One region of the Rhizobium sp. S96 genome, then DNA from elsewhere that is predicted to be linked to it. Evidence: riboswitches for the same ligand, from Rfam matches in the RefSeq annotation. Region 1 holds a riboswitch; each other region holds the start of a gene.
The links. A riboswitch is a leader RNA that binds a small molecule or an ion and turns the genes downstream of it on or off. The one in region 1 is predicted to bind thiamine pyrophosphate.

Region 1 (10,548 bases):
CAGCGCCGCCACCGCCATTCGGCCCCTGCGCGTTCCAGCCACGGCATCCGCCCGGCGCAAGCACCCCGCCGTGTCCGGCCGCCTGCCGGTGCTGCTGTTGTTTCTGCCGCCGGCGTTGCTCCTGTTTTCGATCTTCGTCATCCTGCCAATGGGCGAGGCGGCCTGGTACAGCCTTTATAAATGGGACGGCTACGGGCTCCCGACGCAGTATGTCGGCCTGCGCAACTTCGAACTTCTGTTCAAAAACGGTGCCTTCGTCACCGCGCTGAAGAACAACGCGATGATCATGGTCATCTCGATCGCGATCCAGATCCCGCTGGCAATATGGCTGGCGATGATGCTGGCACATCGCATCGCCGGTGTCGTGCTTTTCCGCCTGATCTTCTTCTTGCCCTATGTGCTTGCGGATGTCGCAGCCGGCCTCATTTGGCGTTTCGTCTATGACGGCGATTACGGCCTCTTCGCGTCAATCGCGCATCTGCTCGGCGTCGAGACGCCCTATGTGCTGGCCGACAAGGACCTGGCGATGTACGCCGTGCTCGGCGTGATCGTCTGGAAGTATTTCGGCTTCCACATGATGCTCTTCATCGCCGGCCTGCAATCGCTGGACAAGAGCGTTCTCGAGGCCGCGGAGATCGACGGCGCCAGCGGATGGCAGCGTTTCCGCTATATCACCCTGCCGCTGCTTGGTTCGACGGTGCGCCTGTCGGTGTTCTTTGCCGTCGTAGGTTCGCTGCAACTGTTCGACCTCATCATGCCGCTGACGGGCGGTGGGCCGTTCAATGCGACGCAGACGATGGTGACGTTCCTGTTCAATTTCGGTGTCGCCCGCATGCAGGTCGGGCTTGGAAGCGCCGTCGGCGTGGTTCTCTTCCTGATCTGCGTCACCCTTGCCTTCGGCTACAAACGGATATTCATGCGCCATGACTGACGTCGTCACATCCGAGCGGCTTAGCGCCGGTACCAAAGTCTACCTCTACACCTCGCTGGTCATCATCTCCGCGATCGTGCTGATCCCGCTGATGACCACGGCACTTGGCGGTTTCAAGGATCTGGGTGACCTACGCACCAATCCCTTCGGCCTGCCGGTCGAGTGGCATGCGGAGAACTATACCGACATTCTGTTTGGCGACCGATACTGGCGGCAGATGGTCAACTCGCTGATCATCGCCGCGTTGACGGTGTTTCTCACCGTCTCGGTGTCGGCGATGGCAGCCTTCAGCTTCGCGCATGTGCGTTTCTTCGGCGCGGATTTCCTGCTGAACTATTTTCTGATCGGGCTGATGTTTCCGGCTGCGACCGCGATCCTGCCGTTGTTCATTCGTATCCGTGATCTCGGATTGCTCAACACCTATTGGGGCGTAGTGCTGCCGCAGGTCGCCTTCGGGCTCGGCATGAGCATCCTTCTCTTCAGAAACTATTTTCGCAACGTTCCGGAAGAATTGTTCCAGGCCGCCATTGTCGATGGCTGCGGCTACATGCGGTTCTTCTGGCACATCTGCCTGCCGCTCTCGCGCCCGATCATCGCAACCGTTAGCATCATTTCCTTCGTCGGCAGCTGGAATAGCTACATCCTGCCGCTGATCATGCTGAATTCGGAGAAGATGTATCCCTGGCCGCTCGGCATCATGGTCTATCGCGGTGAGTTCGGAACAGCCTGGCAGCTGGTGCTTGCCTTCATCACCTTGACCATCGTGCCGACCATCGTCGTCTTCTTTCTGGCGCAGAAGCATATCATCGCCGGCTTGACCGCGGGAGCGGTCAAGTCCTGACGCGAACGGGCGTGACGGTGGCTAGCCGAAGACGAGGCCACCGTCGACGATGAGGTTTTGCCCGGTGACCGCACGTGCCCAGGGGCTTGCGAAGAAGAGAACCGCGTCGGCCGCTTCCTCCGGCGTCGTCACCCGGCGAAGCGGTGTGCTGGCGGCGATCAGGTCAAACACTGCGTCAGGGGTCGCACTGCTTGCCTGGGTCGTCCGCAACAGGCCGCCAGACACCATGTTGACGGTGATGCCGAGTGGCCCGAGTTCGGCCGCCGCAGTGCGCGTCAGCGACAGGAGGGCGCCCTTGGCCGCCGTGTAGTCGTGATAGGGAACGACCGGGTTCTGGAAGAGGTTGGTGCCGATCGTCACGATGCGCCCGAAGCCGGCCGCGGCCATGGCCGGTCGTGCCGACTGGATCAGGTTCAATGCTCCCTTCACGGCCGTGTCGAGTTGCGCCGTCATCGCCTCCCATGCGAGCTGATCAAGCTTCGGCCGTTGATCGCCGTTGAAGCTGAAATCGGTGAGGGCGTTGTGCACAAGTGTGGTCGGCGCGCCCAGGCTGTTCGTGACGTCAGACACCATGCGTCTGACCGCTTCGGCATCGCGAATATCGGCCTGAAACGCCTTGGCCCTGTCACCGAGGCTTTCAGCCAGCGCTTCGGCTTCGTTGCGGCTATTGCGATAGTTGATAGCGACCTTCGCTCCTTCACGGGCAAAGGCTGTGGCGATGGCCGCACCGAGACCGCGGGCGCCACCGGTGACGATGACCGTCTGTTCGCTGAGCGCTAGTGTCATTTCGAGTGTCCTTCTGTGAGCTTCCAAAGTTCATGAAAATGCTGGACGGGCCCATGTCCCGTTCCGACGTCGAGCGTATCGGCCTCAGCGACGGCTGCGGCCAGATAGGCCTTGGCTGTGCCGATCGCTTCGGGCAGGGCCTTGCCCTTCGCGAGTTCCGCGGCCAGCGCACTCGAGAGCGTGCAGCCGGTGCCATGGGTGTTCGCCGTTGGTACACGGGCGGCTTCGAACCAGCTCACCCCATCGGCGGTCGCCAGGACATCCGGACTATCGGGGCCGGCAAGGTGGCCGCCCTTGACGAGCACGGCGTGAGGCCCGAATGCGCGCAGCCTTTGTGCGTGGTCGGCCATCTCCGCGCGACTTTCCGCTGGGTGCAGATGAAGCAATGCTGCAGCCTCTGGAAGGTTGGGCGTCAGCAGCGTGGCGAGCGGCAGCAGCCGCCGCGTCAGCACATCCACAGCCTCGGGATCGAGAAGATTGGCGCCGCCCTTTGCGACCATCACCGGGTCGAGAACGATTGGGATGTCGCGGTGGGATTGCAGCACCTCGGCGACGGCATCGGCAATCTCGGCATTGGCGATCATGCCGATCTTGACGGCATCGACCCTCACATCTGCGAAAACCGCCTGGATCTGGTCGCCAACAAAGCCGGCGGGCACGAGGTGCACACCGGAAACGCCCTGCGTGTTTTGCGCGGTGAGCGCGGTGAGTGCCGCCATGCCATAGACGCCGCGGGCCGCGAAGGCCTTGAGATCGGCTTGTATGCCTGCGCCGCCGGAAGGGTCGGAGCCGGCGATGGATAAGACGTTGCGGATCATCTCCGTGCCTTTCGAATGATATCGGCAATATCGCGGGCGGCGGCTTCCGGATCGCCCGTACCGCAAATCGCGGAGACGACGGCCAGCCCGCCGGCGCCGGCAGCGAAGACATCGCGGACATGCGTGGCCTTCAGGCCGCCGATCGCTACTGAAGGGACCGCGCAGACATCGACGAGCCGCGCGAGGCCGTCAAAGCCGATCGGCTGCTTGTGGTCGGGTTTGGTGGCGGTCGCAAACACCGGTCCGATCCCGGCGTAATCGACGATGTCAGGATCCACAGCAGCCGCCAGCGCTTCGGTCTCGACCGAAAGGCCAAGGATCATATCAGGGCCGATGCGCTCGCGCGCAGCCAGCGCGCCGAGGTCGTCCTGGCCAATGTGGAGCCCATCGGCTCCAATGGCGATCGCCGCGTCCACATCGTCGTTGACGATGAGTGCTGCGCCCGTGCCTGACAGCACGGCTTTCAATGCCAGCCCGGTCTCGATCATCCGCGCCGTGTCGGCATGCTTGTCGCGCAACTGCACGATCGTCGCACCGCCTGCAACCGCCGCACGGGCCGTCTCGACCATGCCGATACCGGCACAGAGATCGGGATCGAGGACAAGGTATAGCGAGAGGTCGAACTGTTTCATGCTTGGCGGATCCTTGCGTGTCTGTCGAGGAACGCACCGTCGATGCGCGCGAGGCTGTCGAGGAAGCGCACTGAGAACGAGCCCGGACCTTGTGCCTCGGTTGCTGCCGCCTCGCCGGCGACAGCAAACACCGCAAGCGCCGCGATCGTTGCTTCGAAGGGCGCATCGGGGCTGATGGCAGCAAACGCGCCGACCAGGCAGGTCAGGGAGCAACCCAATGCCGTCACTTGAGGCATCCATGGCGAGCCACCATCGATGCGAACCGCCCTGGTGCCGTCAGTGACGAAATCCGTGGCGCCAGTAACGGCAACGACAGTTCCATCCGTCTCTGCCAGAAGCCGCGCGGACGCTTCGGCCTGCTCGACGGGATCGCGGCTGTCGACACCCTGGCCCCGGCTCGCACCGCCGGCGAGCGCGATGATCTCGGAAGCATTGCCGCGGATGATTGTGGGGTGAAGTTCAAGCAGCGACGCCACCGCCTGCCGCCGGAAAGCCGTGGCATAGTGGGCGACCGGATCGAGCACCCAAGGTTTGCGATTGTCGCTTGCGGCAGCGGCGGCAGCACACATGCCTCGCATCCATCCGGCAGACAGCGTTCCGATATTGATCGTCAGCGCACCGGCGATGCCGGCGAACTCGCCGGCTTCCTCCTCGGCGTGAACCATGGCCGGCGAAGCGCCCGTTGCCAGCAGCACGTTGGCGGCTATGTTCATGGCGACGAAATTGGTGATGCAGTGCACGAGCGGCGGCTGTGCGCGCAAGGCTTCAAGCTGCCTGCCCGGTGATGTCTGGTCTTGCATATTGCCCCTTTCAAGCGGGGGCGAGACGCGAGGGACGACACGCAAAGGGCGGGAAAGTCCCGAGCGACTCCCTCCGCCAGCATTATCTGGTTCAGGTTCAAAGGGTACTTCTCAGCCCGCCTTCCGGCGTGCGCCCCTGTCTCTCATCGCGGATGTTTTCGCAGAGAAGGCGGTGCCTGTCACCACAAAAATGGATGCCGCAGGCTTCCGCGGCATCTTGTACCGATCTCTTGGCTGCCCAAGGACTATTCGGCCGCCTGGTAGACGTCGTCACGCAACGAGGACGTCCGAGGGCCCAATGCGGCTGCCAAGGTCACCACCGCCGCCAGGGTGGCGATGAAGGTGATCCCTGCAAAATACGGGTCCCAGCCCCAGTTGGAAGCCGCGCCGAAAATTGCGGACGCTGCCGCGAGCACGATGCCGCCGCCGATCTGGAAGGAGGCGAAGAGTAGCCCGGACGCTAGGCCCGACTTGTCTTCGTCAACATCCGACAGGGCTGCGACCTGAACGGACGGGTATGTCATCGCATAACCGACGCCAAGCGGGATCTGGGACAATGCGACCAGCCAGATGGGGTTGATCTGGCCGACGCTCAGGATCCAGAAGATGTAACTGAAGGCCTGCAAGGCGACACCAAGCGTCATCAGTCCGGTGGTGCCACGGTTCTGTGCGATCGTCGCAAAGCGCGGCGCGAGGAACATCACGCAGACGCCGCCGAAGGCGAAGCAGAACCCAGTCGCAAAGGCTGACCAGCCAATGACGTTCTGGTAGTAGAGCGTCGCAATGAACTGGAAGCCGACATAGACGCCCTGGAAGAGGGCGGCAATTGCGTTGGCATGGCTAAGCTTGGCGCGGCGGAAGATGCCAAGCGGTACCATTGGCTCGGCATGGCGCGACTCGACCAGAAGAAAGAGGCCGATCAGGATCAATGCGGCGAGCAATGACCCCCAGGTGGGAAACGCGGCCCAACCGGAAGCGGCCGCATTGGTGATGCCGAATACGAAGAGCAGCAGGCCGGGGGTGATCGTCAGCGCGCCGGCCCAGTCGAACGACGGGCGCGGGCCTGTCCGACGCTGATCGGCAGGCAGCACGAACGGTGCAAGGGCAAGCGCGATAAGCGCAACCGGAGCACCCATTATGAGCGTCGCCCGCCAGCTGAAGATTGTGGCGGCACCACCCAGAACCATGCCGAGAACGAAACCGGTGGCGCCGGTCGAGGCAAAGACGCCGAGCGCTTTCGCGCGGGCGCTTCCTTCGCCGAACACGGAGAGCAGGAGTGCCAGAGCCGCCGGGGCGGTGAAGGCCGCGGCAATACCCTTGATCAGGCGCGCGGCAATCAAGGTCGGACCGCTATCGACGAAGGCGCCGGCGATGCTGGCCGCAGCGAAGACGCCGAGCGACCAGAGAAAGACACGACGGTGGCCGAAAACATCGGCAACACGGCCGCCAAGCAGCAGGAAGCCGCCATAACCGAGCACATAGGCGCTAACCGCCCACTGTAGCGAGGTCGCCTTCATGCCGAGCTCGGCCTGAATGGCCGGGAGTGCCACGCCGATCGTTGAGACATCCATCGCATCAAGAAAATTGGCGGCGCAGAGCAGCAGCAACGCTAGCCCGGCTCCGCCTTTGGATTGGGAAATAGTCATCGGTGATCGTTCCTTCTGTGCTGGCGCGCGGGAGGTGCTGACGCCAGAGGAACGAGAAAATGTACATCTCCCAAACCTATTGCAAATTGATAGTAACCATGTCAGGTATTGCTAGAAATGATGAATGATGCGACCCTTCGAAAAATAGACCTGAATCTGCTGCTGGCTTTCTCCGTGTTGATGCAGGAGCGCAACGTCAGCCGTGCGGCCGAGCGGCTGCTTCTTGGCCAACCAGGTCTGTCCGCGGCGCTGAAGCGGCTGCGCGAGACATTGGATGACGAGCTGTTCGTGCGGGTTGGACGCGGGTTGCAGCCGACCCCACGGGCGCTTGCAATCGCTCCAGCGATCGAGGATGCCCTTTCCGGGATCGAACGCGCTATCAGGCCGCCGGCAGCCTTCGACCCGGCAAGTTGGCAGGGTGAGTTCAAGATCGGCATGTGTGACAATTTGGAGTCGGCGTTCTTCGGCCCGCTGATCGCGCGCATGCGCGAGGTAGCACCTGGCGCCCGGCTGATCGGAGTGGCGTCCGACAAGCGGGACGCGGCACGCATGCTGGACGAAGGCGAATATGACTTCAGCGTCGCGGTGCATGACGAGCCGGCATCGTGGCACATCCGCGCGCCGTTGTTCAGTCAATCATCCGTCTGCGTCTACGATCCCGGTCAGTTGAACCTCAAGGCGCCGTTGAAGATCGAGGATTTCATCGGGGCCGCGCACGTCACGGTCTCGTTCGAAGGCAATAGCGTCAACAATATCGACGTGGCGCTCGGCCGGGCCGGGCTGCGTCGCCAGGTGGTGGCGACAGTGCCGCGCTTCTCCGCGCTGCCGACAGCGCTTCGTGCCATGCCGGCGATCGCGACCATTCCTGAATCGATTGCTCGCTGTATGGCGCAACTGCATGGATTGGCGATCTCGGCACCGCCACTGGAGTTGCCGGCCGATCCGGTGACGATGCTCTATCGACGGGTCGATCGCGCCGACGGGCGGTCCGTCTGGTTCCGCAGCCTGTTCATCGAGGTCGTTTCGGCAGCCCTCAAGGCATCGGGCTGCAGCATGGGCGTGTCGATGGCAGCCTGAACCCCGGCTGCCTCAGGTTCCGTTTTCCTTGATTGCCTCCATGGCAACGAAGGTCGAGGTGTTGGCAACGAAGGGCAGGCTGGAGATTTTCTCGCCGAGAACTTGCCGGTAGTTTGCAATATCGGAAGTGCGGATCTTGAGGAGGTAGTCGAAGGCGCCGGCGATCATATGGCACTCCTCCACTTCTTGAAGCTTCCGGACGGCGACATTGAACGCATTCAGGGCATTTTCCCTGGTGTCGGAGAGTTTCACCTCTGTAAACGCGACGTGATTCCTGCCAAGCTTATTGACGTCGATGATGGCGCGAAAGCCGAGAATATAGCCGTCTTCGATCAGCCTTTTCAGTCTGACCTGGCAAGGCGTGTTCGACAGGCCGACGTGTTTTGCAAGGTCGGTAACCGACATTCTGCCGTCGCTCATCAGTGCCTCGATTATCTTGTAATCGAATTGGTCGATTTCTCTGCCTTGAACCGAGCTGGCCACAGTTATTACCTTTAGAGCGACGATTTAATGGCGAATTACAGAAATCGTGGCGCCAAATCAAGTAAAATTGACTTTTTCACATCTGCTATCTTGAGGCACGTCCGGATCAGGAGCAAACGATGACGATCAATGAAGGCGCTGTAGTCGCTGAATCCACTCTAGAACAGGCGCCAGGCGCAGCAAATCCTTTTGATGGTTTTGCCCCGGCGATCCGACCGCAGAGCGAACTACGCAAGGCAATCACGGATGCTTACCGGACGCCCGAGACGGTCTGCGTCCCGCGGCTCGTTGCTGCTGCGGCTCTTCCCGAGAAGGTCAGGCAAGCTGCGGCCGAGACGGCGCGCAAGCTGGTCGAAGCGCTCCGCGCCAAGCACAAGGGCACTGGCGTGGAAGGTCTCGTGCATGAGTACTCGCTGTCCAGCCAGGAAGGCGTGGCGCTGATGTGTCTTGCCGAGGCGCTGCTGCGTATCCCGGATACAGCGACCCGTGACGCTCTCATTCGCGACAAGATTTCCGAGGGTGACTGGAAGGCCCATCTCGGCGGCGGGCGCTCGCTGTTCGTCAACGCGGCGACCTGGGGTCTCGTGGTCACCGGCAAGCTGACCTCCACGGTCAACGATCGCAGCCTTTCGGCAGCACTGACACGCTTGATCGCGCGTTGCGGCGAGCCGGTCATCCGGCGCGGTGTCGACATGGCGATGCGCATGATGGGTGAGCAGTTCGTCACCGGCGAGACGATCGACGAAGCCTTGCAGCGCGCCAAGGCGCTTGAGCAGCGCGGCTTCCGCTATTCCTACGACATGCTCGGCGAGGCGGCAACGACGGGCGCCGACGCGGAGCGCTACTACAAGGACTACGAAACGGCGATCCATGCGATCGGCAAGGCGTCCGATCGCCGTGGCATCTATGAAGGCCCCGGCATCTCGATCAAGCTGTCGGCGCTGCATCCGCGCTATTCGCGCGCCCAGGGCTCGCGTGTCATGGCCGAACTGCTGCCCAGGGTGAAGGCTCTGGCGCTGATCGCGAAATCCTATGATATCGGCCTCAACATCGACGCGGAGGAAGCCGACCGGCTGGAGCTGTCGCTCGATCTTCTTGAAGCCCTTTGCCTCGACGACGATCTTGCCGGCTGGAACGGCATGGGCTTCGTCGTTCAGGCCTATGGCAAGCGCTGCCCGTTCGTCCTCGATTATATCATCGATCTCGCCCGCCGCGCCGGCCGCCGCATCATGGTGCGCCTGGTCAAGGGCGCCTATTGGGACGCCGAAATCAAGCGCGCCCAGGTCGACGGTCTTGAAGACTTCCCTGTTTTCACGCGCAAGGTCTACACCGACGTTTCCTACATCGCCTGCGCCAAGAAGCTGCTGGCGGCAACCGATGCGGTGTTCCCGCAGTTCGCCACCCATAACGCCCAGACGCTGGCGACCATCTATCAGATGGCGGGGTCGGACTATCACACCGGCAAATACGAGTTCCAGTGCCTGCACGGCATGGGCGAACCGCTTTACGACGAGGTCGTCGGCCGCCAGAAGCTGAACCGTCCGTGCCGGATCTACGCGCCGGTCGGTACCCATGAGACGCTGCTTGCCTATCTGGTGCGCCGCCTCCTGGAAAACGGCGCGAACTCCTCCTTCGTCAACCGGATCGCCGATCCGAACGTGTCGATCGAGGAAATGGTCGCCGACCCGGTCGAAGCCGTTTCAAAGATGGCGATCGTCGGCCAGAAGCACGACAAGATTGCGCTGCCTGCGGACCTCTACGGCCTGCGCAAGAATTCGGAAGGCCTCGATCTCTCCAATGAAGCCGTGCTGCAGCAACTGACCGACGCGTTGAAGGCAAGCGCCACCGGCGGCTGGACGGCCACCCCTCGCCAGACGATCAATCCCGGTGCCCCGCGTAATGTTCTCAATCCTGCCGACAAGCGCGATCTCGTCGGCAGCGTTCGCGAAGCAAGTCTCGAGGAAACGTCTGCCGCGGCGGCGGCGGCGCTGGGCGCGGCACCGTCATGGGCAACGGTATCGCCCGGCGACAGAGCGGCGCTGCTCGACCGCGCTGCCGATCTGATGCAGGCCCGTATCGAAACGCTGCTCGGCCTGATCATCCGCGAGGCCGGGAAGTCCGTGCAGAATGCGATTGCGGAAGTCCGCGAAGCCATCGACTTCCTGCGCTACTACGCCGAACAGGCCCGCCGTACGCTGGGGCCGTCTCATGCGCCGCTCGGCCCGGTCGTTTGCATCAGCCCATGGAACTTCCCGCTGGCCATCTTCAGCGGGCAGGTTGCAGCCGCGCTCGTCGCCGGCAACCCGGTGCTGGCGAAGCCTGCCGAAGAGACGCCGCTGATTGCTGCAGAAGCCGTCAGGATCCTGCACGAAGCAGGCGTGCCCATCGACGTCCTGCAGTTGGTGCCAGGCGATGGCCGGGTAGGGGCCGCGCTGGTGGCCGCGCCTGAAACCGCTGCGGTAATGTTCACCGGATCGACCGAGGTTGCCCGCCTGATCCAGGCTGAGCTTGCAAAGCGGCTCTCGAAGGACGGT
Region 2 (10,548 bases), on a different contig from region 1:
GATCGCGCGGCCGCTTTCAAGCGAAAAGCGCACAGGGCCTTCCGCGACATTGGAAATGGTGCGCGACGAGCCGAACGGCAAATGGAAATTCATCAGCGGATAGCGCGCGTTTTCGATGTTGAGGCCCGCGAGTTCGCTGAAGCCTGGAACGGAAAAGAGGCATCCCTTCGGCAAATCCAGATCGATAGCGCCGGGAATGAGCGGCACGGCTTCTTCGGTGCCAGACGTCAGCAGCACGTCGAAGCCCGCTTCCGCCAGGCTGACCGCATAGAGAAGATGCTGGAGCTCGTGATCGGATCGCTCGCCGGCCAATGCACCGGCAAGAACAAGTCGCCGGGCGCCAAGCCTGATGGCTTCCGATACGGCGATCTCGCCGTCGGTCGATGCCTTTGCCGCCGGATAGGGCTGCTTAGGCACGCCAGGGAATGAGTCATCGAGATCTGTCGGCGTCGAATCGAAATCGCCAACCCAAAGCTCGGGTACGACGCCAAGTGCGAGCGCATGGCGCATGCCGCCATCAGCCGCAATGAAGCGCGTTCCCGCGACCTCCTTTTGCAGGCGATCGGTCAGTCGCAACTCGCCGCCCAGCAGAATGGTGAAGGTGGATTGGTTCATGGCATTGCCCATAGCGCAAAGCGGGGGGCAAGGGAAAGGCGCTTGTTAGCCGTCCTCGGCCACATCCTTCATACGTGCCTGAAAAACCGCTTCGAAGCCGGATATGTACCTGTCGAAAAGCGTTCCGAACATTTCGACATCATCATTACTCCAGTCCGCCACGATCTCGGAAATGATCGCGAGTTTCTGCGCCTTGACCTCAGACATCAGGCGCTGGCCAAGCGGCGTCATGACGACGACGATCCGCCTCGCATCAGCCTGGGAGGCCTTGCGGAGCAGGATGTTGCGGCCGACCATCTCAGAGACCACGCGGCTTGCACGCGACGGATCGATGCGCATCGCTTCCGCGATCGCGCCGACCGTGACTTCTCCATCAGGCTCGGCGCGCCGGACGGCCTCCAGAACGTCGAGATGCGACAGTTCGAGGCCGGGAACAATGCTCTGGATCGCCAGTCGACCGATCAGACGTCGCCCGGTCATCAGTCGCATGCGCGACATGCTTTGGCCGATGTAGGAGACACCTTCCCGGACCGTGTCGTCGTCTTCAAGTTTGGCTGCGGTTTCGCTCATGTCGAAATCATATCAGAACCAAATGGGGATGAGAATATGCGCCTGTCATCAATGTGACATTGACAAATATATGCTGATAGCACATAAAATCGCTCACCTTCCAATTGGAATGATTTCTTCATGGATATGCAAGCTGCCGTCGTGCCGCTCGTGACGGATCATCGTCGCAGGCTGGTGCTCTTTCTTTTCCTTATGACGGCCATGTTCATGGCCACGCTGGACAACCAGATCGTCGCCACCGCGCTGCCCACGATCGTTGGTGAGTTCGGACATCTCGAGCGGTTCAGCTGGGTAGGCTCCGCGTATCTGCTGGCGGTGAGCGCCGTGATGCCGCTCTACGGCAAGCTCGGCGATCTCTTCGGCCGCAAGTACGTGATGATGGCCGCCATCCTGATCTTCACGGTTGGCTCCGCCGTCTGCGGACTGGCCGTCTCCATGAATACGCTGATTGCCGCGCGCGTTCTCCAGGGATTGGGCGGCGGTGGCATCATGGTGTCGATCTTTGCGGTGAACGCCGATCTGTTCGAGCCGCGAGAGCGCGCTCGCTACCAGAGCTATTCCAGCCTCGTGCTGATGGCATCAGGCGCGATCGGCCCGGTACTTGGCGGCGCGATGAGCGACCTGTTCGGCTGGCGTTCGATATTTCTCGTCAACGTGCCGATCGGTGTTGTCGTATTCGCCGGGCTTATCTTCATGTTGCCCTATCGCAAGCCGCATCGCCGCCCCAAGATCGATTATGCCGGTGCTCTCCTGCTTGCCCTGACGACCACGAGTGTCGTGCTTGCAGCCGATAGCAGCGAACTCTTTGGTTCCCTCGTCTCGGTGCCTGCCCTTTCGATCATTGCTGTCGGCGTCCTGTGTGCGGTGCTGTGGGTTCTCGTCGAGCGCCGCGCGGCCGAGCCGATCATTCCGCTGCAGCTGTTTCGCAATTCGACCTTCGGGCTGATGCTTGTCATGTCGATCATGAGCGGCGCGATCGGTATAGGCATGGTCAACTATTTTGCTCTTTTCCTGCAAACGACCACAGGTCTTTCCCCGTCGAGCGCCGGCGGCCTGTTCGTATTGCTTACGGGTGGCATCGTCTGCGGTTCGTTGTCTGCCGGACGGATCATCGCTGCAACGGGACGCTACAAGCCTTTTGCGGTCGCAAGTCTCGCCTGTAGCGCACTCGCATTTGCGATGCTGACGCAGGTGCATGCGGGAACGTCGGTGTTCGTGATCGGTGCGATCATGGCATTCCATGGATTGGGCGTTGGTCTCGCGCAGCAGGTACCGGTGATCGGCGTTCAAAATGCGGCTCCCGCCCGCGATGTCGGCGCCGCAACTGGCTCCGTGACACTCTCGCGCATGGGTGGCGCATCGATCGCGATTTCCATCTACGGGGCAATCGTCGCCTCGCAGCTTGGCAGGCATGGCACTTCTATTTCCGGTATTGCCGATATCGAGCAGTTGACACCGAAGATGATGGCGGCTCTGCCGGAGGCCGCGCGCGAGGCGGTTGCAGACGCTTATGCCGGCGCGTTTACGCCGCTGTTCATGACATCCTGCGTGATTGCACTGATCGGTCTTGCCGCAGCGTTGATGCTGGAGCCTGTTCAATTGCCGCGCGCTGGTGAAGTCAAGCAGCCGAAACCCGCTGCCGAAGCGGCAGAATAATCAGCTTGAGGCGGGTCACGCCGCCTCTTGTCATAAACCCATTACGACGGTACATCTCTTCTCGCTCTAACGGGGTGCCCCTGTGTCTGTCCGACGCACGGCTGAGAGGCGCGTAAAGCGCTAACCCGCGGAACCTGATCCGGCTAACACCGGCGGAGGGATTAGACGCGTGACACCAGGCACCGCCCATTCCCCTTCATGTGCGTACACCAAGAGGAGAGGTGCCATGTTCAATTTTATGACCAAGACTCGCATGCTTCTTGTCGCCTTGCCAGCATTTCTTGCCGTATCGGCGGCAGATGCGAGCGCGGCCGGCAAGACGCTGACCATCTACACCTATGAGAGCTTCACCTCAGAATGGGGACCCGGCCCCAAGGTGAAGGAAGCCTTTGAAAAGACCTGCGATTGCACGGTCAATTTCGTGAGCGTCGCGGACGGTGTTGCCCTTCTTTCGCGCCTCAAGCTCGAGGGTGCAGGCACCAAGGCCGACGTCGTGCTCGGTCTGGACACCAATCTTGTCGGTGAGGCCAAGGCGACGGGGCTGTTTGATGCGAGCGGTGTCGATACCAGCGCGCTCAAGGTTCCCGGCGACTACAAGGACGACGTCTTTGTACCTTACGACTATGGTCATTTCGCCGTGATCTACGACACGCAGACGATCAAGAACCCGCCGCAGAGCATGAAGGATCTGGTCGAAGGCGATCCGTCGCAGAAAATCGTGATCGAAGATCCGCGCACGTCGACGCCGGGCCTCGGTCTGCTGCTATGGGTAAAGTCGATCTATGGCGACAAGGCCCCGGAAGCCTGGGAAAAGTTGAAGAACCGCGTTCTCACGGTGACGCCTGGCTGGTCTGAAGCCTATAGCCTCTTCACCAAGGGTGAGGCACCCATGGTCCTGTCCTATACGACTTCGCCGGCGTACCATATGGTGGCGGAGAACACTGATCGCTATCAGGCTGCTGCTTTCTCCGAGGGGCACTACATTCAGATTGAGGTTGCCGGCCTGATGAAGAACGCGCCGGAGAAGGACCTTGCCCATGATTTTCTGAAGTTCATGGTAACGCCCGGCTTTCAGGATACGATCCCGACCAACAACTGGATGATGCCAGTGTCCGCGACGTCTCAGCCGCTACCGGATGCCTTCGGCAAGCTGGTCAACCCGTCGAAGACCTTCCTCATGAGCTCGGACGAAGTGGCGAAGAACCGCAAGGCCTGGATCGACGAGTGGCTGGCCGCCATGAGCATGAACTGATGCTGCAAACCACGGCTGAGAAGCGGTGGGCGATGACCGGCGGGGTGTTGAGCCTCGCCGCTATCGTTTTCTTCGTCAGTCTGGCGACATTGGCCCTGCTGGCGGCGAGCGGCCCATTGGCAATATCCGAGGTGCTGTTCGATCCCTATGTTCTGAGAGTTGTTCGCTTCACATTGGTGCAGGCGGTTCTGTCGACCGCTCTGTCGATCGTCTTCGCCATTCCGCTAGCGCAAGCGTTGGCGCGTCAGCCGCGCTTTCCCGGCCGGATCTGGGTCATTCGCCTTCTCGCGGTGCCGATGGGCTTGCCTGTCCTGATCGGTGCGCTGGGTCTGATCGGCATCTGGGGTCGGCAGGGTGTCTTGAACTTGATCCTCACCGAGATTGGCCTTGCGGAGCCGATTAGCATCTACGGCTTGTCCGGCATCCTGCTCGCCCACGTATTCTTCAATCTGCCGCTGGCCGCCCGGCTCATGCTGGCTGCGCTCGAGCGCGTGCCAGGAGAGTATTGGCTGATGGCGAGCAGCCTCGGCATGCGGCGGGGTTCGATTTTCCGGTTTGTCGAATGGCCGGTCCTGCGCTCGGTCATTCCAGGCGTCGCCGGTCTCATTTTCATGCTGTGTGCCACCAGTTTCACCCTGGTACTGACGCTCGGCGGCGGACCGGCCGCAACGACCATAGAAGTCGCGATCTATCAGTCTCTCCGGTTCGATTTCGATCCGCCGAAGGCGGTTGCGCTTTCATTGTTGCAGATCGCATTGACCGTTGTCGTGCTTGGGGCATTGTCGCTCCTTCCTGCAACCGGCGACGAGGGACTGACGACCGGCAAGACGATCAAACGCCCGGACGGGGTATCGCCTGGCGCACGACTGGCCGATGGTGGTTCGGTTCTCCTCGCTACGCTATTCCTGGGGCTGCCGCTTGTGTCGGTGATCGTGGCCGGTTTGCGTGCCGATCTGGTGAAGCTTCTGGCTGAGCCGATCTTTTGGCGCTCGGTTGCAACGAGCGCGGCGATGTCGGTTTCCGCCGCCCTGGTATCGCTGACTCTTGCTTGCGCCCTCGTGCGCGCACGCCACACGATCGCCTCGGCAGGCATGCAGGAACGTGTTTTTCGCTCTTTTTTTGCAGCGATGGGTGGCGCTTCATCGCTGGTTCTTCTTGTTCCGCCGATCGTTCTTGCTACCGGTTGGTTCATGGCTCTGCGTGCTTTCGGCGATGCCACCACCTGTGCCCCTGTTCTCGTAGTCGCGATCAACGCTCTGATGGCCTTGCCGTTCGTCATGCGGGTTCTTGAGCCCTCCTATGCCATTCATCAGAGGCGGACGCAGAGGTTGAGCGCGAGCCTTGGCATTTCCGGCTTTTCCCGCCTTCGCCTCGTCGATTGGCCCGCGCTGCGTAAGCCTATCCTCACGGCCTTGTCGTTCGCGATGGCGCTGTCGCTTGGTGATCTGGGCGCCGTCGCCCTGTTTGGCTCGGATAGTTTCGTGACGTTGCCGTGGCTGGTCTATAGCAGGATGGGTAGTTATCGAACGAATGATGCGGATGGATTGGCGCTGATCCTCGGCATTATATGCCTGCTGCTGACGATCGCCGGCACGATGAAGCAACCGCCGCGACGGGAGGTCGCCTTGCATGGGTGACGGGGTTGAAATGCAGAATGTCTCGCTGACGCTTGGCGGGCATGATTTCCTTTTCGATTGCAAACTTCCAGCCGCGGCCGTGATCGCGGTGACTGGCGCCTCGGGGGCTGGAAAATCGACCTTTCTCAATTTATTGGCCGGCTTCGACGTGCCGGCGCAGGGAGGCATCTTCATCGCGGGGATGAATGTCACCCGAGAGCATCCGGCGAAGCGGCCTGTTTCATTGGTCTTTCAGGACAACAATCTTTTTGCTCATCTCGATGTCTTCACCAATGTTGGGCTGGGCGTTGATCCCGGGATGAAACTCTCTCAGTCCGATCGGCTGTCGATCACGGCAGCGCTTGCGAAAGTCGGACTTGCCGGTTTTGAGGGGCGCATGCCGGCAACGCTATCGGGTGGAGAGCGCCAGCGCGTGGCCTTCGCCCGCGCGCTTGTGCGAAAGCGACCTGTGCTCCTGCTTGACGAACCGTTTGCAGCGCTCGATCCCGGCTTGCGCAACGAGATGGCTGCACTGCTTCTCGACATGCACAAGGAAACGGCGAATACGGTGATCATCGTCTCGCATGATCCCGACGAGGTTCGTCGCATTGCAGACTATGCAGTCTTCATCGATCGTGGCCGCATCGCAGTGGCGGCCCCGATTGGCTCGTTTCTGAGCCATGAGGGGCATCCAGGTTTGCGTCAATTTCTCGACAACTGACGAATCTGGACTGTGCAACGGCACTTTCGCCATAATTTCAAGCGACCCAAGCAACTCCTTAACCACGTTACGCTTGCTAAAATACAACGGCGCTACATTTAAGCAGAGTCTCGCTATGCAACCGATGCGGAAATCAGTTACAGCAAAGACTTACGTCCTCGATTGTGCACTGCAGAAGCGGGGACGGACGCCTGTTGACCCTTGATGAAGACGGCCGGTTCGCTAGGAGCCGACCGACAAGAACGATGACTTGGAGAGCCCGCCTGCACAGCATGACGACGTGGAAATGGCCCGCGACCTCCAGTGATGTGTTCTTTGCAACGTGCCGTTGGGCACGAAGGCTGTCGCTTGTCTCTTTTGCAAGCGTCGCGCTGTACGGCTGCCAGTCCGCTTTGGAACAATCCTATCAACCGAGCGTCGGCCCGTCCTCAAATCCGCAGATCGTCGACGAGGTGCAGAAGAACGATCCGCGCGCTGCCATGGGCGCTCGCGAACATCCCCGTATCGTCGCAAGCTATGGCGGCGAATACAAGGATGCGAAGACCGAGCGTCTGGTTGCGCGCATCGCCGGCGCGCTGACTGCGGTGTCCGAAAATCCCAGCCAATCCTACCGCATCACGATCTTGAATTCCCCGGCTATCAACGCCTTCGCCCTGCCTGGCGGCTATCTCTATGTGACCCGTGGCCTGCTGGCGCTCGCCAACGATGCCTCGGAAGTGGCGGCGGTTCTGTCGCACGAGATGGGCCACGTCACCGCCAATCACGGCATTGAGCGACAGAAGCGGGAAGAAGCTGAGGTCATCGCCAGCCGTGTTGTCGCTGAAGTTCTGTCGAGCGATATTGCCGGCAAACAGGCGCTGGCACGCGGCAAGCTGCGTCTTGCGGCCTTCTCACGGCAGCAGGAACTACAGGCTGATGTCATCGGTGTGCGGATGCTCGGCGAGGCTGGCTATGACCCTTACGCGGCCGCGCGCTTCCTTGACGCTATGGCGGGATATAGCCGCTTCATGTCTGTCGATCCGGATGCCGACCAGAGCCTCGACTTCCTGTCGAGCCATCCGAACTCTGCCCAGCGTATCGAGCTCGCGCGTGACCATGCCCGCGCTTTCGGCCAGGAAGGCAAGGTTGGAGACACTGGCCGCGACTACTATCTCGATGGTATTGATGGGCTTCTCTATGGCGATAGCCCCGAGGAAGGCTATGTCCGCGGCCAGACCTTCCTGCATGGCGGTCTTGGCATTCGCTTTGACGTGCCGCCCGACTTCAAGATCGACAACAAGGTCGAGGCGGTCATGGCAACCGGACCCAACGATGTTGCGATCCGTTTCGATGGCGTTGCTGACAACGAGAACCAGTCGCTGACCAACTATATTTCGAGTGGTTGGGTGACCGGCCTTGATCCTTCGACGATCCAGCAGATCACGGTCAACGGCATGGAAGCCGCTACCGCCCGGGCTAGCGCAGATCGCTGGGACTTCGACGTTACGGTCATTCGCAACAAATCGCAGATATTCCGCTTCCTGACTGCAGTGCCAAAGGGCAGTCCGAGCCTGCAGCAGACGGCCGATGTGCTGAGAGCAAGTTTCCGGCGCATGACGCCTGAAGAAGCGGCGTCCCTGAAGCCGTTGCGGATTCGCGTCGTCACCGTCCGCCCGGGCGAGAACATCACCACGCTCGCTTCGCGGATGATGGGTACGGATCGCAAGCTCGATCTCTTCAAGCTCATCAATGCCCTTCCAACGGGTGCGTCGGTGGCTGTCGGCGACCGCGTTAAAATCATCTCGGAATAAAAGAAGGCCCGGCTTGCGCCGGGCCAGTTGCATCACTGGGGGAGTAATTCTGTCAGACCGATGCGGCCATATAGGGATCGGCGCTCACGAGGGCCGACCGAAGCTTTTCCATTGCCCGGCTTTCGATCTGTCGAACGCGTTCCTTGGAGATGCCGAGATCGGCACCGAGCTCTTCCAGCGTGGCGCCGTCTTCCGCCAGCCGGCGGGCACTGATGATCTTCATCTCGCGCTCGTTCAGGCGTGTCAGGGCCGATGCGAGCCAGACGCGACGACGTTCGCCGTCGATCATGTTTGTCACCTGTTCGTCCGGGAGTGGCTCGTCGCTGACGAGGAAGTCCATCTTCTCGGCACTATCCGCGTCACCGGAGACCGAGGGGGCCTGGAGCGACGCGTCGTTGCTTGAAAGCCGGGCATCCATGGTCTGAACGTCCGCAAGGCTCACGCCGAGGGCACCGGCGATCTCCTGATGGATGGATTGTAGCGTCAGCTGCGTATCGCCCTTTGCGAGCTTCGCGCGCAGGCGCCTCAAATTGAAGAAGAGCGCCTTTTGCGCGGAACTCGTTCCCCCGCGAACGATGGACCAGTTGCGAAGGATGTAATCCTGTATGGACGCGCGGATCCACCAGCTGGCGTAAGTCGAAAAGCGAACGTCACGTTCGGGTTCGAAGCGGGCGGCTGCTTCGAGCAGGCCGACATAGCCTTCCTGCACGAGGTCACTCATCGGGAGACCGAAATTGCGGAACTTCGCTGCCATCGAGATAACCAGGCGCATGTGCGCCATTGCGATCTGGTTGCGCGCGCCGCGATCCTCGTTGTGCTTCCAGCGGACAGCCAGGTCATGTTCTTCTTCTCGGGCAAGATAGGGCGCCGCCATGGCAATTTTGATCATGCGCCGGTCTGCAGACATGTTCTTCATATCGATCTCCTGAACTTACGCTTGGGCCCTCGACGGGGCAAACAATGTTCAATTCCGGGCGTTGCACCCAGATCAAAATCTTGGCTTGAAGATATGAAGGCCCCGAACTCTGGACGTTTCAGCAGGAGGCCCTACTTTAACGTTATGCGTCGGAAATCCGGCGAAGAGAGATCAGTCTTGTCACGTTGCCGATCTGGCAAATTGTGGAACGCATAATCCACTCCTCATCGAACGTAGACCCAAAAGCGAACGTTCGATCGGGGTGATAGCCCCGTAGACATTCGCAACAGCAATTCGATAACGCGCGAGGCTGGAAAAAGTTCCAAAAAAAACCCGGCTCGAAGGCCGGGTTTTTGATAGGGGAAGCGGGCCGCTGTTTAGGCAGCTTCGTCCTGAGATTCGTCTTCTTCAATCGCCTTGCCGCGCTTGGGACCCTTGTTCAGGTTGGTCTCAACGAGGCGAACGGCTTCGGTTTCCGACATCTTGTTTACGGCAGCGATTTCGCGAGCCATACGGTCAAGCGCAGCTTCGTAAAGCTGACGTTCGGAATAGGACTGTTCCGGCTGGTTTTCGGCACGGTAGAGGTCGCGCACGACTTCAGCGATAGAGATAAGGTCGCCGGAATTGATCTTGGCGTCATACTCCTGAGCGCGACGGGACCACATCGTACGCTTTACGCGCGCCTTGCCCTGCACAACCTTCAGTGCCCGATCAACAAAATCGGTTTCAGAGAGCTTGCGCATACCGATGCTCATGGCCTTCGCGACCGGCACCTTCAGGCGCATTTTGTCCTTCTCGAAATCGATAACGAAAAGTTCGAGCTTCATGCCTGCAACTTCTTGCTCTTCGATAGCGGTGATGGTACCGACGCCATGTGCGGGGTACACGATCGATTCACCGGTCTTGAAGCCGTGACGTGCGGAAGAAGGCTTTTTCTGCTGGGTCGTCATTCTATTCAAAAACTCCCTGTTACGCTTCCGGCGGCGGCCGGAGCCGGGTCAGTCAGGCCCGGGTTAGACGGTGCAACCCGTCGGGTGACTTTGCTTCTGTTCCGACCGAACGGAAACAAACACAATCACGCGCACGATTTCGGGACCTCACAGCTCAAGGCGTTGATATGTCACGGAAACCGCGTGTGGATTTGTTTTGCTTTCGTGGTGGTTTTGGGCACGCAAAATGCCGCAAATGGATCAGTGTTGTAAAGCTACCACAAAAATATGAGGAAATCAATAATTTACTGAGCCTGAGTCATGCAGGCAACACATGTCACCCATATGATTCAAGCAATTTCCTGTGCATCAGTGGACGCATCCCGCACTTTTTTGATCGGCGGGTTTTGCCGGTCGATCAGTCGCCTGCGCCGGGCTTTTCCGAGAAGTACTTTTCGAACTTTCCGGTCTCGCCGTCCAGCT
Region 3 (10,548 bases), on a different contig from region 1:
TTCGCCGATCAGGTGGCGGTGCTTCGCGCGGGCTGCCTAGTTCAGGCGGGCTCGCCGCAGTCGCTCTATCTTCAGCCGCGCGACCGGGAAACTGCTCTGTTCCTGGGCGATGCCGTGATGCTTCCGGCGATCGTGAGGAACGGTGTTGCCGATTGTGCGCTCGGACGCGTCGCCGTGGAAGGCAATCACCGGGGCAAGGTCGAGATCATGTTGCGGCCGGAGCAGATACGCGTCGTCACTGATGAGAGCGAGCAGAAGTACGGCGGTCGCGTTGTCGAGGTGGAGTTCGGCGGTGCTACCTGCACGGTGGCCGTATCGCTCGATGGTGTCGCGCTGCCGCCGATCCTGATCAAGACGTCCAGCGTTGCGCTGCCGGCGCGGGGCGATCGCGTCCGGCTCGATATCGCCGGCAAGGCGCATGTCTTCAATCGCTGATCAGGCGATTTTCCGTTCCACGTCCTCTTCGTCCAGCCAACCGCCGGTAAAGCCCGCACGCTGCAAGCCTCTGCGAATGACCGGCGATTGCCGCATGAGACCCCAGATGAAATCCGAGCGGTCGTTTTCGATCGTCATCACGAGAAGCCCCTGATCGATGCCGACACAACGGTCATCGACCCAGCCTTCGGGTCGGGCCGTCTTGACCGTCGGATTGAAGCCGCCGGGAAAGCGGTCCTCGTAGAGCAGATTGGGGTAGGTCGAGAGCAGGGCGCGGACGCCGTCGATCGAGGCTTGGCGGTTGTAGGGTAGTGAAGCAAGCGCCGACCATGGCGCTATCGTGCCGTCATCAGGTCCGAGAGGCGCGCCACGAGCGGCATAGCCAAGCACATGCGGATGGCGCCCGCCACGCATGTGGCGCGTTGGCGGCGGACCGTCGGAAGCCGACAGGCCCCAGACATTCTTGTTGTAGCCGACGAAATGGCCGGGGTTGCGCTCGGCATAATCCCGTTGAACGTCGATGCAGACCTGCGTGTTGCGGAAGTAGTCCCAGTTTCGTGCCGCCATCGGGCGATCCTGGATGCCCCGGAAGTCGATCCAGGCATGAGAGAAGAAATGGATGAAAAGAGGTCCGGCATAAAGATATGCCTGCTCGCCGAACAGCATCCAGGAATAGCTGGAGGTAAAGGCATCATAGCTCGATGGGGGGATCGGATGGGTCGGCGAGGCGAGGGCGAGGGTATAGAGAAGGACGGCTTCGTCGTAACCCTGCCAGCGCCAACGCAGGAAGCCGCTCCCAGGCTTCCAGCCCATACAGACGGTCTGGCCTTTGTTGAGCGCCCAGTGCCAGTCGATCCGCTCATAGATCAGCGTTGCAAGCCGACGGATCTCTCTTTCGGCGTCGTCCTCACGGTCGAAATAGGCGGCCGCCGTCAGCACACCCGCGACGAGCAGCGTCGTGTCGATCGTCGAAAGTTCGCTGTTCCAGGCGCGATGGCCGGTATCCATGTGGAGGAAATGATAGAAGAAGCCCTTGTAGCCGATGGCATGGCGCTCGCGCCCCTGGTGGCCATTGGCAAAGAAACAAAGCGTCCTGGTGACACAGTCTATGGCATCAGCACGGTTCACCCAGCCGCGCTCGACGGCGACCGCATAGGATGTCAATGCGAAACCGACGGCGGCGATGCTGCAGGGAACGCCCGCCACCGAGGTATCGGCGACGAGGCCGTTCTCGGGATTATAGTGCTTTGGGAAATAGTTGAATGCCGCCTGCTGCAGCCTGTCGACCAATGCGGCGTCGGTTTCCTCGGTCCTTTGTAGCATGCGCTCCAAACCCAATTCGTGATCCTTTCTCCTGCTTCAACACGGGTGGGCTCTATGTGCAAATCAATCTTTTTGGAGCCCTCGATTGAGGTCCTTATTCAGGACTGTCGCCAGGTCTCCGTCGCGGTGAGCCATTGCCGGGTTCGCCGTTCCGGATCGGCATTGCGGGTGATGTCGGTCACGACAGCGGCGCTGTCAGCTCCATGGGCGAAGACGCCGTCGATACGATCGACGTTAAGGCCGCCAATCGCAACCAATGGCATGTCGCCGATCCGCGATTTCCACGTGCGCAGTTGCGACAGTCCCTGAGGCGCCCATTTCATCTGCTTGAGGATCGTCGCATAGACCGGGCCGAGCGCGACGTAATCGGGTCGGGCGGCGAGGGCGGTTTGCAGTTCGGCATTGTCATGGGTGGAGAGACCGAGCCGGATGCCGGCGGCGCGGATGGCGGCGAGGTCGGCGGTCTCAAGATCCTCCTGGCCGAGATGGACGAAATCGCAGCCTTCCTCGATCGCCAGCTGCCAGTAATCGTTGACGATCAGCTGGCAGCGGTGCTCCGCGCAGATCGCCCGAGCGTTGCGGATCTCTTGGCGCAGATCGGCCTCGGAGCGATCCTTGACGCGCAGCTGCACCAGCTTGACGCCGAGCGGCACCAGCCGGGCGATCCAGTCGGCGCTGTCGACGATGAGGTAGAAGGGATCGAGCCTCATGCGAACACCGCCTGTCCGATAACAGGCGTCGATGGCACGGCCATGTCGCGCGGTTCCAGTATCCCCGCCTCGAAGGCCTGGCGGCCGGCTTCGATCGCGCTTGAGAAGGCGGCGCCCATCAGGACAGGATCGCCGGCGCCGGCCACCGCGGTGTTGAGCAGAACAGCGTCGAAGCCGAGTTCCATGACAGCAGTCGCGTGCGAGGGGCGGCCTATGCCGGCGTCGACGATGAGCGGTACGTCGGGGAAATGGGCGCGCATGGAGCGTAAAGCCATCGGGTTGAGCGGGCCGGCGGCACTGCCGATCGGCGCGCACCAGGGCATCAGCACCCTGCAGCCGGCTTCCAGCAGCCGCTCGGCGATGACGAGGTCGTCAGTCGTATAAGGGAAGACCTGAAAGCCTTCGCTGACGAGAATGCGGGCCGCCTCGACGAGGCCGAAGACATCGGGCTGCAGCGTGTCGTGGTTGCCGATCACTTCGAGCTTGACCCAGTCGGTGGCGAACAGCTCGCGCGCCATCTTCGCCGTCAGCACCGCCTCGGAAACGCCGTGGCAGCCGGCGGTGTTGGGCAGTACCTTGACGCCGAGCGAGCGGATCGTCTCGAAGAAGGCGCCGCCATTACGACCTCCTGCCGTCTCGCGGCGCAGCGAGACGGTGACGATCTCGGTGCGGGAGCGGCTGACGGCATCGGCCATGATCGACGGTGACGGGTAGCGCGCGGTGCCGAGCAGCAGGCGCGAGCGCAGTTGCGTTCCATAGAGTTCAAGCATCGGTCAGCCTCCCTGCATCGGCGACAGGATCTCGATCCGGTCGTCATTGTTCAGCGTATGGGCCGGCCGGTCCTCGCGGTGGACGAGTTCGCCGTTGACGGCGGTCGCCAGCCAGTCGCCTTCGTAATCCATCAGCGCCAGCAGTTCTTCCAGCGTGGCGGCGGCGATTTCCTTGGGTTCGCCGTTGACGATCAGTTTCATGATGCGTGTCCTCCTGCAGTATCGGTGTTGAAGACAAGGTCGGCCGCCCGCGTCGCGATGGCGGGCGCGAGCAGAAAGCCGTGGCGGTAAAGGCCGTTCAGCGAGATCAGTTTTCCGCGTCGCTCGACGCGGGGGAAATTATCGGAAAAGGCGGGGCGGATGCCGGCGCCGGTTTCCACCACGGTCGCGTCGGCGAAGGCCGGATGCAGCGCGTAGGCGGCGTTCAGCAGTTCCATCAGCGAACGGGCAGTGATCGGCCCGGAAAACTCCGTCTCGATCATCGTCGCGCCGACCATGAACAGGCCTTCGCCGCGCGGCACGATATAGACGGGGATGCGCGGGTGCAGCAGCCGGACCGGGCGGTCGAGAGTGACCTCGTCGGTCCTGAGATACAGCATTTCGCCACGGACGCCGCGCAGCGAGGCGGTCTCACCGATGCGCGTCGCGCCGGTGCAGTCGAAGATATGGTTGAAGTCCTGCTCGTCGGGGAGCGTTTCGACGAAAGCGGCGCCGCACGCGATCAGCTTTTCGCGCAAGGCAGTCATCGCCCGGCGCGGATCGAGATGCGCTTCGCGGGGGAAGAACAGCGCTTGCCGGAAGCGACCGGCCAGGGAGGGTTCGAGCGCGGCGATCCGCTCTTCGTCGAGCCATTCGTATCCCGTCGTGCGGCCGGCGAAGCGCTTCAGCTCCGCCTGGTCGCGGGCGGGCGCCAAGACCAGCGTGCCGTTCCGTTTGACCTCGCCGGGCAGCATCGCTTCCCAGCGGTCGGGCGCATCCTTCCCCTCGCGCAGCACGGCTTCGTCGGCGCTCTCGCGCTCGCACCAGGGCGCCAGCATGCCGCCGGCGAGCGAGGAGGCGGCCGCCGAAAAGCCGGGGTTGGGATCAAAGACCGTGACCTCGGCGCCGCGCGCGGCGAGCGCATGGGCCACCGTGAGGCCGGCGACGCCGGCCCCTTTGACAAGGACGCGCATATCAGCCGGCCACCTGGCCCTCGGCATCGACGGCCATATAGAGATCGCCGCCGTCGCGGTACTTGGCCGCCATGGCGTCCAGCCCCTCTTTCTGCGCTTCGGCGCGGATATCGTGGGAGATCCGCATCGAGCAGAATTTCGGGCCACACATCGAGCAGAAATGCGCGACCTTGTGTGCTTCCTTCGGCAGCGTCTCGTCGTGGAAGCTCCGGGCGGTCTCGGGGTCCAGCGAGAGGTTGAACTGGTCCTCCCAGCGGAACTCGAAGCGGGCGCGTGACAGCGCATCGTCGCGCAACTGGGCGGCCGGGTGTCCCTTGGCGAGATCGGCGGCGTGGGCGGCGATCTTGTAGGTGATGACGCCGGTCTTCACGTCGTTTCGATCCGGCAGGCCGAGATGCTCCTTCGGCGTGACGTAGCAGAGCATCGCCGTGCCGAACCAGCCGATCATCGCCGCACCGATGCCTGAGGTGATGTGGTCGTAGCCCGGCGCGATATCCGTTGTCAGCGGCCCGAGCGTATAGAACGGCGCCTCGCCGCAGACGGCGAGCTGTTTGTCCATGTTTTCTTTGATCTTGTGCATCGGCACATGGCCGGGGCCCTCGATCATCACCTGGCAATCCTTGCGCCACGCGATTTTCGTCAGTTCGCCCAGCGTTTCCAGCTCGGCGAATTGTGCGGCGTCGTTGGCATCGGCGATCGAGCCGGGGCGCAGGCCATCACCGAGTGAGAACGAGACGTCATAGGCGCGGCAGATATCGCAGATCTCCTCGAAATGCTCATAGAGGAAGCTCTCGCGATGGTGATGAAGACACCACTTGGCCATGATCGAGCCGCCGCGCGAGACGATGCCGGTGACGCGGTTGACGGTCAGCGGGATGTAGTGGAGCCGCACGCCGGCATGGATGGTGAAATAGTCGACGCCCTGTTCGGCCTGCTCGATCAGCGTGTCGCGATAGACCTCCCAGGTCAGGTTCTCGGCAATGCCCTCGACCTTTTCCAGCGCCTGGTAGAGCGGCACGGTGCCGATCGGCAGCGGCGAGTTGCGGATGATCCATTCGCGGATGTTGTGGATGTTGCGGCCGGTGGAGAGGTCCATGACCGTATCGGCGCCCCAGCGCGCGGCCCAGACCATCTTCTCGACCTCTTCGGCCATCGAGGAGGTGACGGCGGAGTTGCCGATATTGGCGTTGATCTTCACCAGGAAGTTTCGGCCTATGATCATCGGCTCGGCTTCGGGGTGGTTGATGTTGACGGGAATGATGGCGCGGCCGGCGGCCACTTCCTGGCGGACGAATTCAGGCGTGACGTGATCGGGGATATGGGCGCCGAAGCTCTCGCCGTCGCGGACCATGGCTTCGGCTTTGATCTTGCGGCCGAGATTTTCGCGGATGGCGATGAATTCCATCTCCGGCGTGACGATGCCGGCGCGGGCATAGGCCAGCTGGGTCACGGCCTTGCCGTCTGTGGCGCGCAGCGGCCGGCGCTTGGCGGGGAATTCCGGCGTCAGGCGCTCGCCGCTGGCAAAGCCGTTGTCTTCGGGGCGCACCTGCCGGCCGTCATAGGCCTCGACATCGCCGCGGGCGAGAACCCAGTCGCGCCGCAGCGCAGGCAGACCGCGCTCGATGCTGATGTCGGCGCCTTCGACGGTGTAGATGCCGGAGGAATCGTAGACCGTGACCGGCGGCTCGCCGGAGGTGGGATGAACACTGATCTCGCGCATGGGAACGCGGATATCGGGGTGGATGTCGCCCGGAATATAGATCTTGCGGGAGGCCGGCAGCGGGCCTGTGGTGACTGTGGGGGTGATGGTCTTTGCGGCGATATTCATGGTTTGAGGCTCCAAGTTTTCGATTGGAGACCCAGTCCTCAGCCGGAATGATGAAAAGACGCCGGCACGGAATCCACGCGGGAATCCCTGCCTTTCGAGCGCTTGCACCGTCCCTACGCCAGTATGAACTGGATCAGGTTCAACGGGTCACTGCGCCACGAAAGGCCTAGGCCATATCGTCCAGCAGTATCTCAGCCCCTTGCCGGGACCCCCCTGGTGAATGCGAAAAGGGTAGAGGGCAAACCGTGAAGCTGTCAAGCGACAGTCGCGGCTGTGCGGAGGGCCAAGGTCCAAGCCATTGTCGCGTCTGAATAAAAGCTGGTGAGAAATTGTTCGGCGTATTTCAGACACGCCGGTGAGCCGCTAAATGTTTACGAAGTGTAAACAGCGTAGCGGGTTTGAGATGAGAAGCTTTGCAGGAAACATGACGGCGGGTCATCTGGAGCGGATGCTTGCCCCTTACATCGCCGAACGCCGTGCCGAAGCCGCTGCCCGTGAGGCTGGTCGCGAGCATGGCGAGGCAGACAGTGTCACCGCCAAGAGCGACAGCGCCAACAGCTGGCAAGCGTCAAGCGATCTGGCGCGCTGACAAATCAATCACAAGCGTAGAGACCCGCCGCGCAGCAGATTTGTTGCGCGGCTTTTTTCGTTGAGTCGGATTGTGAGGCGGCTGAGTGATTTTCACCAGAGCAAACATAGCCAACGACCGCCAGCGTGTCGCTGTCGGTCAAGTCAGTTTCAGTGATCATCTAGGAAAACTGGAGCGGGCGAAGGGATTTGAACCCTCGACCCCAACCTTGGCAAGGTTGTGCTCTACCCCTGAGCTACACCCGCTCAATCCGCACCGGTCCGGGGTAGTTGTGAGGACCGTGGGCGCCACCTTGCGGCGACGGGCGCTATATCGCCCAAACGATTTTCAAATGCAACAGGGAAATGACGGAAAATCGAAGAAAAATTTGCGGGGCGGTTTTGCGGGCGGCCGGAATGCCGCAAATGCAGGGCAAAGCGGCGAATGCGAACATTGCAAAATAAGGACGGGAAACGTAATCAGGGTGCGTTTCCGCCCCTCCTGCGTGTTGATGGATTCTTAGATGACTGACAAGACACCGAAAACTGCCGACGACCTGTTCGCCTTTCTCGACGGGTTGAACATCAAGCACAGCACGAAAACGCATGCGCCGGTCTTCACCGTTGCCGAATCGGTGTCCCTGCGCGACGAGATTCCGGGCGGCCATACCAAGAACCTGTTCGTCAAAGACAAGAAGGATCAGTTTTTCCTTCTGACGGTCGAAGAAAATGCTTCGGTCGACCTGAAGACGGTTCACACGCTGATTGGCGCCGCCAGTAAGGTGTCGTTCGGTAAGCCGGAAAAGCTGATGGAGTATCTCGGCGTGATTCCGGGTGCCGTGACCGCTTTCGGTGCTATCAATGATTCGGACGCGAGCGTGACCTTTGTTCTCGACGCCGACCTGATGAAGGAGGAAATCATCAACTGCCATCCGTTGTCGAATGATGCGACGACGTCGATCGCGAGCGCGGATCTTGTTCGTTTCATGGAAGCGACCGGGCACAAGCCGCTTGTCTTGAAAGTGACGTCCTGACATACGATTTTAGCGCTAGAAAAGCCGGCTGACCGGCGCGGCGGGAGATACCAATGAGCGGCAACGACAATCCTTACAGCAATTCATTTGGCCAGATGTCGGCAACGGCAAGCTATGGCGCGGCACCTGAACAGGCGGCAGGGAGCTATATCAAGGATACAACAACTGCGACTTTCGCGAAGGACGTTCTCGAAGAGTCTCGCAACCAGCCGGTTCTGGTCGATTTCTGGGCTCCCTGGTGCGGGCCATGTAAGCAGTTGACGCCGGTGATCGAAAAGGTGGTCAACGAGAGCCAGGGCCGCGTCAAGCTGGTCAAGATGAACATCGACGATCATCCGTCGATCGCGGGCCAGCTCGGCATTCAGTCGATCCCTGCCGTGATTGCGTTCGTCGGCGGGCGTCCGGCCGACGGCTTCATGGGTGCCGTGCCGGAAAGTCAGATTCGTGAGTTCATCGACCGCGTTGCCGGCCCCGCGGGTGCCGATCAGGCGGCCGAAATCGAAGCGGTGCTGAAGGAAGCTGACGAATTGCTGGCTTCGGGCGACGTCAATGGCGCTGCGCAGCTCTACGGCGCTATCATGCAGGCCGATCCCGAGAACGCCAAGGCGCTTGCCGGCATGGCGGAGTGCATGATCGCGGCGAACCAGCACGAGCGGGCGCGCGAGGCACTCACGGATCTGCCGGAAGACATGGCGAAAGACGCGTCCATCCTAGCTGTTCTCAAGAAGCTTGAGCAGATCGAGGAGGCGCGCAAGCTTGGTGATCCGGTGGCGCTCGAGCACGAACTGGCGCGCAACCCTGAGGATCATGAAGCCCGCGTGAAGCTTGCGAAGATCCGCAATGTCGAAGGCAAGCGCGACGAGGCCGCCGACCACCTGCTCTACGTCATGCGCAAGGACCGCACGTTCGACGATGATGGCGCCCGCCGCCAGCTGTTGCAGTTCTTCGATGTCTGGGGCTTCAAGGATCCCGCGACGGTAGCCGCGCGACGCAAGCTTTCGGCGATGCTCTTCTCCTAAGTTTCGGCAAAGGGACTTGCGTTTTCGGAGGCGTACCCCACATTCCCGTTAGTGCGGGCGCAAGGTGTTGCGCCCTGCCAGAGGCGCGGGACTGGACTCTATGCAAGTGGGGAATGCACGATATCTCAAACCAGGTGATCTGCCGGACTCGATCGCTGTTTTTCCCTTGAGCGGTGCGCTTCTCCTGCCGACCGGCCAGTTGCCCCTCAACATCTTCGAGCCACGTTATCTCGCGATGTTCGATGCGGCGATTGCCGGAAATCGGCTGATCGGAATGGTGCAACCGGCACTCGGTGAGGCCGACGAGAAGCCCGGTGAGGGCCATCTTGCCTCTGTTGGGTGCCTGGGACGGATCACCTCCTTCGCCGAAACCGGTGACGGGCGCTACATCGTATCGTTGACGGGCGTCTGCCGGTTCCGGCTTCTGGAGCAGAAGGATACGCACCAGCCATATCGTACCTTCCGTATTGCTCCGTTCATCGCGGATCTCTCGGCACGCGACGAGGAAGATGCCGTCGACCGTGGCGCGTTGCTGGCTGCCTTCAAGGCCTATCTCGATGCCAACAAGCTTGAGGCCGATTGGGAGAGTGTCGAACGCGCCAGCAATCTCACGCTGGTCAACTCCCTGGCGATGATGTCACCTTTCGGGCCAGCGGAGAAGCAGGCGCTGCTGGAAGCACCTGACCTTAAAACACGCGCGGAAACGCTGATCGCGATCACCGAGATCGTGCTTGCACGTGTTTTCGGAGACTCGGATACCGTTCTGCAGTAGAGTGTTGGCATGGACGAAAAACTTAGTCGCGTGGACCCCAAGCTTCTCGAATTGCTGGTTTGCCCCCTAACGAAAGGCCGGCTTTCCTATGACCGCGAGCACAACGAGCTCGTCTCGGAGAAGGCGCGCCTGTCCTACCCGATCCGCGACGGCATACCGATCATGCTGGTCTCAGAAGCGCGGCGGCTTGACGACTAGATCGCTTGGCCGGTGAGGAGGCGAGGGTTCTCGTTGGCCGCGGTGCCCGCCGCCTGACCGATGAAGAAGGACTTCAGGCCGGGCAGCCGATCGACGATCCCGAGACCGAAATCCCGTGCGATTCGGATCGGCGCCAGATCGTTGGAAAACAGCCTGTTCAGCACATCGGTCGTAACGCCCATTCGGAACGTATCGAAACGGCGCCAGGACTGATAGCGCTCGAGAATGTTTATCGAGCCGATATCCAGGCCGAGCCGGTCGGCGTCGACGATGGTCTCCGCAAGTGCTGCAACGTCCTTAAAGCCGAGGTTCAATCCCTGGCCAGAAATCGGGTGGATGCCATGCGCAGCGTCGCCGGCGAGGGCAATGCGCGGGGCGACGAATGCGCGCGCAAGTGTCAGTCCCAACGGGAAGGCGCGTTTCTCGCCGATAACCCTCAGCGCGCCGAGTTTGTGGCCGAAGCGACGCTCCAGTTCTTCCTCGAAAACAAGCTCGTCGGATCTGGCCAACCTGTCGGCTTCGTGCGTGGCCTCCGTCCAGACCAGCGAGGAACGATTTCCCTTGAGAGGAAGGACGGCGAAGGGCCCTGCGGGCAAGAAGTGCTCCTCGGCGCAGCCGTTGTGGGGACGTTCGTGCTCGACGGTCGCAACGATCCCGGATTGACCGTAATCCCAGCTGACGGTCTTGATTCCCGCCAGTTCTCGAAGATGGGAGCGGACG

Region 2: linked by a shared signal. The riboswitch ahead of thiB (thiamine ABC transporter substrate binding subunit) and the one ahead of thiM (hydroxyethylthiazole kinase) in region 1 are both predicted to bind thiamine pyrophosphate.
Region 3: linked by a shared signal. The riboswitch ahead of thiC (phosphomethylpyrimidine synthase ThiC) and the one ahead of thiM (hydroxyethylthiazole kinase) in region 1 are both predicted to bind thiamine pyrophosphate.

What each region holds. Positions count from the first base shown of each region.
Region 1 is NZ_JAUDRY010000026.1:25,744-36,291, reverse strand. It holds gene QTL94_RS20535 (carbohydrate ABC transporter permease) at 1-931, shown strand, start outside; gene QTL94_RS20530 (carbohydrate ABC transporter permease) at 924-1,772, shown strand; gene QTL94_RS20525 (3-oxoacyl-ACP reductase) at 1,794-2,558, opposite strand; gene thiD (bifunctional hydroxymethylpyrimidine kinase/phosphomethylpyrimidine kinase) at 2,555-3,376, opposite strand; gene thiE (thiamine phosphate synthase) at 3,373-4,008, opposite strand; gene thiM (hydroxyethylthiazole kinase) at 4,005-4,808, opposite strand; TPP riboswitch at 4,860-4,956, opposite strand; gene QTL94_RS20505 (MFS transporter) at 5,054-6,454, opposite strand; gene QTL94_RS20500 (LysR family transcriptional regulator) at 6,572-7,531, shown strand; gene QTL94_RS20495 (Lrp/AsnC family transcriptional regulator) at 7,544-8,014, opposite strand; gene putA (trifunctional transcriptional regulator/proline dehydrogenase/L-glutamate gamma-semialdehyde dehydrogenase) at 8,095-10,548, shown strand, end outside.
Region 2 is NZ_JAUDRY010000010.1:201,327-211,874, forward strand. It holds gene QTL94_RS13165 (thiamine diphosphokinase) at 1-615, opposite strand, end outside; gene QTL94_RS13170 (MarR family winged helix-turn-helix transcriptional regulator) at 661-1,185, opposite strand; gene QTL94_RS13175 (MDR family MFS transporter) at 1,306-2,841, shown strand; TPP riboswitch at 2,902-3,019, shown strand; gene thiB (thiamine ABC transporter substrate binding subunit) at 3,095-4,093, shown strand; gene thiP (thiamine/thiamine pyrophosphate ABC transporter permease ThiP) at 4,093-5,730, shown strand; gene QTL94_RS13190 (thiamine ABC transporter ATP-binding protein) at 5,723-6,430, shown strand; gene QTL94_RS13195 (M48 family metalloprotease) at 6,676-8,220, shown strand; gene QTL94_RS13200 (RNA polymerase factor sigma-32) at 8,273-9,136, opposite strand; gene QTL94_RS13205 (CarD family transcriptional regulator) at 9,514-10,086, opposite strand; gene fdxA (ferredoxin FdxA) at 10,484-10,548, opposite strand, start outside.
Region 3 is NZ_JAUDRY010000010.1:238,635-249,182, forward strand. It holds gene QTL94_RS13315 (ABC transporter ATP-binding protein) at 1-435, shown strand, start outside; gene QTL94_RS13320 (glucoamylase family protein) at 436-1,758, opposite strand; gene QTL94_RS13325 (thiamine phosphate synthase) at 1,857-2,468, opposite strand; gene QTL94_RS13330 (thiazole synthase) at 2,465-3,238, opposite strand; gene thiS (sulfur carrier protein ThiS) at 3,242-3,439, opposite strand; gene thiO (glycine oxidase ThiO) at 3,436-4,410, opposite strand; gene thiC (phosphomethylpyrimidine synthase ThiC) at 4,412-6,238, opposite strand; TPP riboswitch at 6,331-6,463, opposite strand; gene QTL94_RS13350 (hypothetical protein) at 6,642-6,827, shown strand; tRNA gene QTL94_RS13355 (tRNA-Gly) at 6,998-7,072, opposite strand; gene QTL94_RS13360 (prolyl-tRNA synthetase associated domain-containing protein) at 7,330-7,839, shown strand; gene trxA (thioredoxin) at 7,893-8,858, shown strand; gene QTL94_RS13370 (LON peptidase substrate-binding domain-containing protein) at 8,959-9,630, shown strand; gene QTL94_RS13375 (Trm112 family protein) at 9,640-9,828, shown strand; gene QTL94_RS13380 (ubiquinone biosynthesis hydroxylase) at 9,825-10,548, opposite strand, start outside.